2 regions of the Actinoplanes sp. L3-i22 genome follow, and region 1 is predicted to be linked to the other one. Evidence: riboswitches for the same ligand, from Rfam matches in the RefSeq annotation. Region 1 holds a riboswitch; the other holds the start of a gene.
What was found. Region 1 has a riboswitch for cyclic di-AMP ahead of L3i22_RS14410 (C40 family peptidase). Riboswitches for the same ligand answer to the same signal wherever they lie in the genome.
Positions count from the first base shown of each region.

Region 2: another riboswitch for cyclic di-AMP. It lies ahead of L3i22_RS02615 (transglycosylase family protein); the one in region 1 lies ahead of L3i22_RS14410 (C40 family peptidase).

Region 1 covers NZ_AP024745.1:3,252,772-3,256,163, forward strand. The annotation lists gene L3i22_RS14395 (cytochrome ubiquinol oxidase subunit I) at 1-402, opposite strand, end outside; gene L3i22_RS14400 (BlaI/MecI/CopY family transcriptional regulator) at 479-829, shown strand; gene L3i22_RS14405 (M56 family metallopeptidase) at 826-1,743, shown strand; cyclic di-AMP (ydaO/yuaA leader) riboswitch at 1,857-1,992, shown strand; gene L3i22_RS14410 (C40 family peptidase) at 2,009-2,989, shown strand; gene L3i22_RS14415 (MarR family winged helix-turn-helix transcriptional regulator) at 3,220-3,392, opposite strand, start outside.
Region 2 covers NZ_AP024745.1:564,360-567,751, reverse strand. The annotation lists gene L3i22_RS02625 (PP2C family protein-serine/threonine phosphatase) at 1-534, opposite strand, end outside; gene L3i22_RS02620 (STAS domain-containing protein) at 531-1,316, opposite strand; cyclic di-AMP (ydaO/yuaA leader) riboswitch at 1,789-1,972, shown strand; gene L3i22_RS02615 (transglycosylase family protein) at 1,974-2,585, shown strand; gene L3i22_RS02610 (nuclear transport factor 2 family protein) at 2,593-2,952, opposite strand; gene L3i22_RS02605 (LysR family transcriptional regulator) at 3,023-3,392, shown strand, end outside.

The DNA of each region.
Region 1 (3,392 bases):
GACCGCGACGACCACGATCGTGGCCGCGTGCACCCTCCGGGGCAGACGTCCCCACCCGAAGTACCACAGCGCGAGGAACGTCGCCTCCAGGAAGAACGCGAGCATCCCCTCGATCGCCAGGGTCGGGCCGAACACGTCGCCGTAGAACTTGGCGAACGCGCTCCAGCCGAGCCCGAACTGGAACTCCTGCACGAGGCCGGTGACCACGCCGACCGCGAACGTGACGATCAGCAGCTTGCCGACGAACTTCGTCAGGTGCAGGAACTTCTCCGAGCCGGTGCGCATCCAGGTCAGGTGCAGGCCGGCCGCGGCCGCCGACAGGCTGATCGACAGCGGCACGAACAGGTAGTGATAGATCGTCACGACCGCGAACTGCAGCCGGGTCAGGTCGAGCACGTCCACCGGGTGTCCCCCTCTACGACTCTTCGTAGTAGATACTACGAGACGTAGTACGACTGGCCCTAGTAGGATGGGTCACATGGCACTTGGCGGTCTCGAACGTGAGGTCATGGACCAGTTGTGGGCTTCGCATGTCCCTTTGACGGTCCGGCAGGTCTATCTCGGCATCCTCGCCGACCGTGATCTGGCATACACCACGGTGATGACCGTGCTCGACCGTCTCGCGAAGAAGAAACTGGTCGTGCGAACCATGGAGGACCGCGCCTATCGGTACGCCCCCGCGCAGTCCCGCGAGGAGATGACCGCCGCCCTGATGTTCGACGCGCTCAACGGCACTCCCGATCAGGACGCCGCGCTGGCATACTTCCTCGGTCAGCTGCCCCCCGGCGCGATCCAAGCCGCCCTGGACTCCCCACCGAAAGAGACGTGACCGCTCTTCTTCTCGGAGCCCTCGGGCTGACCCTTTCGCTGGTCGCCCCGGGCATCCTGGCCGGCGCTCGCTGGGTGGACCGTGCCCCGGTCGCGGCCGTGCTGCTCTGGCAGGCCCTCACCCTCACCGCGGTGCTCTGCGCGCTCGGCGTGGTGCTGGCCGCCCCCGAGGAGCTGACCCGGGCGGCCGGCGCGGATCACCCGTGGGTGGTCGCGTCGCTGGTGTTCTCCCTGGCGGTCGCCGCGACCATCGTGATCCGGCTGCTGATCTCGCTGATCAAGGTGTCGGTGCGGGCCCGGGCCCGGCGCGAGCGGCACCGGATGCTCGCCGACCTGCTCGATCGCGCCGAACGGCATCAGGAGCTGGGCGGGGCCGAGGTCCGGGTGCTGGACGGGACGCTGCCGCTGGCCTACTGCGTGCCCGGCCGGGAGCCGCGCGTCGTGCTCAGTGACGCGGTGCTGCGGATCCTGGACCGGGAGCAGGTGGACGCGGTGCTCGCGCACGAGCAGGCGCACCTGCGGCACCGGCACGAGCTGGTGATGGAGTCGTTCACCGCGTTCTATCAGGCGGTGCCCCGGCCGCTGCGGTCACGGGCGCCGCTCGACGCCGTACATCTGTTGCTGGAGATGGTGTCGGACGACGCCGCGAGGCGCCGGACGGGCCCGGTCCCGCTGCGGGCCGCGCTGGCCCGGCTGGCCGACGCCGTCCCTCTGGCGGAGGAGGCGCCCGCCGACCCGGCGGGTGAATCCCGCCGCCGGCGACTTGATCGGCTCGGCGGGCCGGCGCCCCGTTCGACCGGTTTGTCGGTGGTCGCCGGGGTCGCCGCGATCGGTCTGCTGGTGTTACCCACCGTGATTCTGATCGTGCCGTGGCTAGCTCAAGCCCTGGATGCGTGGCCGTTTCGCTCACTGTGAGTACCGGTGACTGTGCGGGTAGTTTCCTCGCGGACGCAAGCTTCATTTGCCCGCATGATCCGAGTACGGTGGTCCCCGGTTCGACAGCCCCCCATCGTCCAACCGGCCGATCTGCCGAACCACCGCCTAATCGCCGCGAGGCGAGCCGGGGACCCAGGTTCCCCGGGGTGCAGCCACGAGCGATCGTGGCCGGGCGCGCTTCCCGCCCGAACCCGTCAGCTAACCCGGTCGGCGGCCGAGCAGGAAGAAAGGACAACGCACCTACGTGAAACGGATAGGCGCGCGAGGTGTGCTGCGTGGACTGCTCTGCGCCGTCACCGCTGCCGGAATCGTTCTCACCGGACCTGTCGTTGCCTACGCCACGCCTTCGCCGTCCAGCGTCGAAGCCCAGATCGACAAGCAGTGGAACGAGCTCGAGCCCGTCATCGAGGATTACAACGACGTGCACGGGAAGCTGCTCAAGCTGCAGAAGCAGCAGAAGCAGCTGAACACGACGCTCGCCCCGCTGCAGAAACAGGTCGACGCGGCTCTTGGTGAGGTGCGCGGCATGGCCGCGGACGCGTACATGCAGGGTCCGCCGACCGCCATCGGCGCGATCCTGGGCGGCAGCGCGAGCAACCTGACCGAGAAGCTCTCGCTTCTCGAGCAGCTGGCCGCCAACCGCCAGGCATCGATCGGCGACGTCGTCAAGCTCCGCGACAAGTACGCCGCCGACAAGGCGAAGGTCGACGCTCTGGCGACCGAGATCTCCACCCGGGACACCGACCTCAAACAGAAGAAGTCGGCGATCGAGAAGGAGATCACCTCCCTGCAGAAGCTGCGGCTCAAGGCATACGGCGCGGCCGGAGCCAGCGACGGGCCGTACAAGACGGGCCCGTGCCCGGTCGAATACACGAACGACAAGGGTGGCCGTGCCGCTCAGCGTGCGTGTGACCTGGTCGGGAAGCCCTATGTCTTCGGTTCCGAGGGCCCGAACAGTTACGACTGCTCCGGCCTGACGAAAGCGGCGTGGGCGGCTGTCGGAGTGCATCTCGAGCACTACACGAAGGATCAGTGGGCGTCCGGGAAGTCGGTGAGCCGGAGCGAGTTGAGGCCGGGTGACCTGGTCTTCTACTACTCCGACGTGCACCATGTGTCCATCTACATCGGTGGTGGCATGGTGGTGCACGCGCCGCACACGGGCGACTTCGTCCGGATGGCGACGATCGACCGCGGTCCCATCGCCGGCTATCGCCGGCCGGGCTAGACCGCACTCACGGCGAGAGGGCCGCTTCCGGTTCGCCGGGGGCGGCCTTTTTCGACCCCAATTCTTTCGACCCCCTTTCCCGTACGGCGTGGAGCACGCCCGCCGTCTCGCCTCGGCCCGCACCCGCTCGCCGCCGTCGGAGCCTCGGCGCTCCCTGATCGTGTGGTCCGGCGTCCTGCCCATCGGTCGTCCCTCCCCGTCGATCGGACACCCGGGATCCTGCCCGCCGGCTACGACATTTTCGCGGCGGCGTCGGTGCCCGGTGTGGCCGGGCTCACCGTCCGATGGTGATCGAGGAGCCGCCGGAGCAGCGCGACCAGCTGCTCCCGCTCGGCCCGGGACAGCGGCTCCAGCAGCTCCTCCTGCACCTGGGCGGCGCGCACGGTCAGGTCCCACGCGCGGG
Region 2 (3,392 bases), 2.7 Mb from region 1:
GGTCCCGAACTCGGCCGCGACCGATCGGCCGGCCTCGGTGAAGGTCGCCTGATCGGGGTCGCGCAACAGCAGCAGCGCGCCCCGGCCCTGGTAGGAGTACGTCACCCGGACGATCACGCCGTGACCCTGGTGCTCGGCGCCGTCGGGCAGGGCCCATCGGCCGGGCGGGATGGGCCGGACCCGGGCGCCGCCGGAGTCGGTGAGGGTTGCCTGGATCCAGCCGGGCAGGTCGGCCTGAGCGACCGTGTTGTCCTGATCCGGTTTCGGGGCCGGCGCGCTCTCCTGACCTGCCGCCCACCACCGCGCCTCCTGCCGGTCGACGGCGAGGACGAGCACCGCCACCCGGGCCAGCTCGGGGAGGGCGAGGCGGACGGCGGCAGCGGCGGTGCGGTCGAGGTTCAGTGACCGGCCCAGCGTCCGGTACGCCGCGATGAGCAGATCCCGTCCCCGGTCGGGGCAGGCCGCACCGCCGGCCTCGACGGGCGCGTCGTCGTCGTGCTGGTTGCCGTTCATGGCGGTGTGCCGGACGGTCACCCGGTCGCGACCGCGAAGGTCAGCTGAACCCTGGTGCCGCCGGGGCCGGTGTCGATGTCGACCCGCTGGCAGATCTGGCCCACCAGCCACAGGCCGTAGAGGCCGATGTGGCCGGGGCGCGGGCGGGGGCGTTCGCCGCGGTAGCGGCGGGGAATGCCGCGGCCGCTGTCGCTGATGCTGAGGAACAGCAGGTTGCCGCGTCCGGCAGCGGTGATGTGGCCCGAGCCGCCGCCGTAACGTACCGCGTTGGTCATGATCTCGGTTGCCGCGAGCAGCAGGTTGTAGCGCTCCTGCCCGGACATCGCCAGGCCGTCGGCGTAGCCGGACAGCTGCCGCCGGATGTGTCCCATGTTGTCGCCGCCGAACGCCTCGTCGAGGACCTCGGCGAGCGGCGCGGCGCGCCCGCCCGAGGTGGCGAACTCCGGCGGGGCCGGGCCGCCGGTGCGTGAAAGGCGGGCGTCGTCCGGCGGGCGCAGGCCGAGGAACACGGTCAGGCCGGCCAGATGGAGGTGTCTCAGCACCTCGGGGGGAGTGCCGGCCACGTGGAACGTCTTGGCCGCGCGCCGCGCGCACCGGCGCACGAGCAGCAGCAGAGCGACTCCGGAGGAGTCCATTGAGGTGACTTCGGTCAGGTCGACGGCCACGTGCGTGCTCGGCTCGGCCTTCAACGCCTGTTCCAGATGCGTCAGCACGTCGGCGTGGCGCACCAGGACCAGTGATCCTGCGAGTACCAGACGAACCGTGCCCTCCGCGGTGACTACGACGTACGCGGGATGCTCCATGTGACGACCTTTGGTTGGTCGGTCTCTGGCTCGTCGGCTCAGGTCGGCTGGATGCCGCCCATCGTTCTCCGGGACGCGGCAGCCGACAAGGGACGACACCCATCAGAGCCCAATTCATGCACAATCCGCGCGAACTGCGCGTCCTCGTGGCCCGCGCACCCGGGTCGCGCCCACATCAGACAACAAAGCGGTGATGAGCCGTCATGCGGAGGATGACCGGTTCGGCGAGACGGGGCCCAGGCACGCCGAACCGCGCACCCACTCTTGCGTGTCCGGTCACAAACGGCGTTCCCCCGCACGGTTGACCACGTAGGTGGCAACCGGCGCCGCCACTGAAGAACTCGGGTTGTTATTCACACAAAGGAAGATCAAAGCGGCTAATTTGTGAGAACAAAGTCACCAGCCCCGCTTCCGGGCGTGGTCAGTCCGGAGAGGTGGTGGCTACCGTCGGCAGTCCGCAATTGCGGACACCGTGGCCGGAACGCCGAGTCCTGCCTGCTGGTCACGGTCAACAACACACAGGCATGGAGCGGGGGACCCACAAGTTCTCCGGCGCGCTCACGTTGAGCGCGCCTCGGGGTGAAGCCGCCTGACGGCGGCCGGGCTCCTCGGCCCGAACCCGACAGCTCACCTCGCAGGCGTGGAGGGAAAAACTTCATGCTTCACCTGAACAAGCGGGTTCGTCGTGCGGTCTCCCGGCGAGCCCAGTCTCCGCGCGCCCTGAAACGCGCGCTCGGCATCATGGTCGCCGGTCTCGCCGGTGCGGTCGGCATGCTGGCGGTCGAAGCCACACCCGCCAGCGCCGCCCCGGACGTGAACTGGGACGCCGTGGCCCGGTGCGAGTCCGGCGGCAACTGGCGGATCAACACCGGCAACGGCTATTACGGCGGGTTGCAGTTCAGCCGGTCCACGTGGCGTGCGCACGGGGGCGGGAAGTACGGCTCGACCGCCAACGTGGCCTCCAAGAGCGAGCAGATCACGGTCGCCGAACGGGTCCTGCGGAACCAGGGCATCGGTGCCTGGCCCACCTGCGGGCGTCGCGGGCTCACCAAGGCGCGGACCACCGCCGCGGTGAACCCCTACCGCCTGGCCTCCTACGACTCGCCGCTGAGGACGACCGGCACCTACGTCGTGAAGCGCGGCGACACCCTTTCCGCCATCGCCACGCGCTACCGCGTCAAGGGCGGCTGGAAGGCCCTTTACCGCGCCAACGCGAGCCGCCTGGGCAGCCCGAACCGGCTGACGGTCGGCCAGCGCCTGGCCTTGTAGGAGCAGCTCAGGGCCGGGCGAACTCCGGCTGATCGAGCACCCGCAGCCAGGTTCCGTCCGGCTGCCGGCGGACCACCTGCGCCCTCGCCCCGGCCCCGTCTCTCGGCGGCGTCGCGGTGAGGGCCAGGTCGCCGCTGATCAGCGTGGGCAGCGGCGGCTCGGGCTCGAAGCGGGGCATCCTCGGCAGCAGCTCGGCCCAGAGCTGCTGGATCGCCGCGCGCCCGACGGTCTGGCTGCCGGGCGGGTAGGCCATCACGGCGTCCTCCTCGTACAGCAGGGCGAGGCCCTCGGCATCCTTCGCGTTGGCGCGCTCGACGAAGAGGCGGGTCAGGTCTTCGGGCTGCTGTGCCTTCTCGCGTTCGCTCATGACTTCACCCTGCCCCTACCCGATCCACAAGTCCAACAGATGGTTCTTCTGGCTACTACAATTTCTACTCATGGATCTGCGGCAGCTGGAGTACTTCGTCGCGGTCGCCGAGACCGGCAGCTTCACCCGCGCCGCGGAGCGGGTGCACATCACCCAGTCCGGGGTGAGTGCGCAGGTCAAGGCGCTGGAGCACGAGCTCGGCGCGGAGCTTTTCGACCGCAGCGGCCGGACCGCGCGGCTCACCGACGCCGGTGCGGTCGCGCTGCGCCACGCCCGGGCCGCCCTCGACTCGACGCTCGACCTGCGGGACGCGATCGACGACGTCAAGGGGCTGATCCGGGGCCGGCTGACGATCGGCATGGTGATCGGCTGCGAGGTCGCGCCACTCTTCGACGCGCTCGCCGCCTTCCACCGCGACCATCCCGGCATCGAGCTGGAGC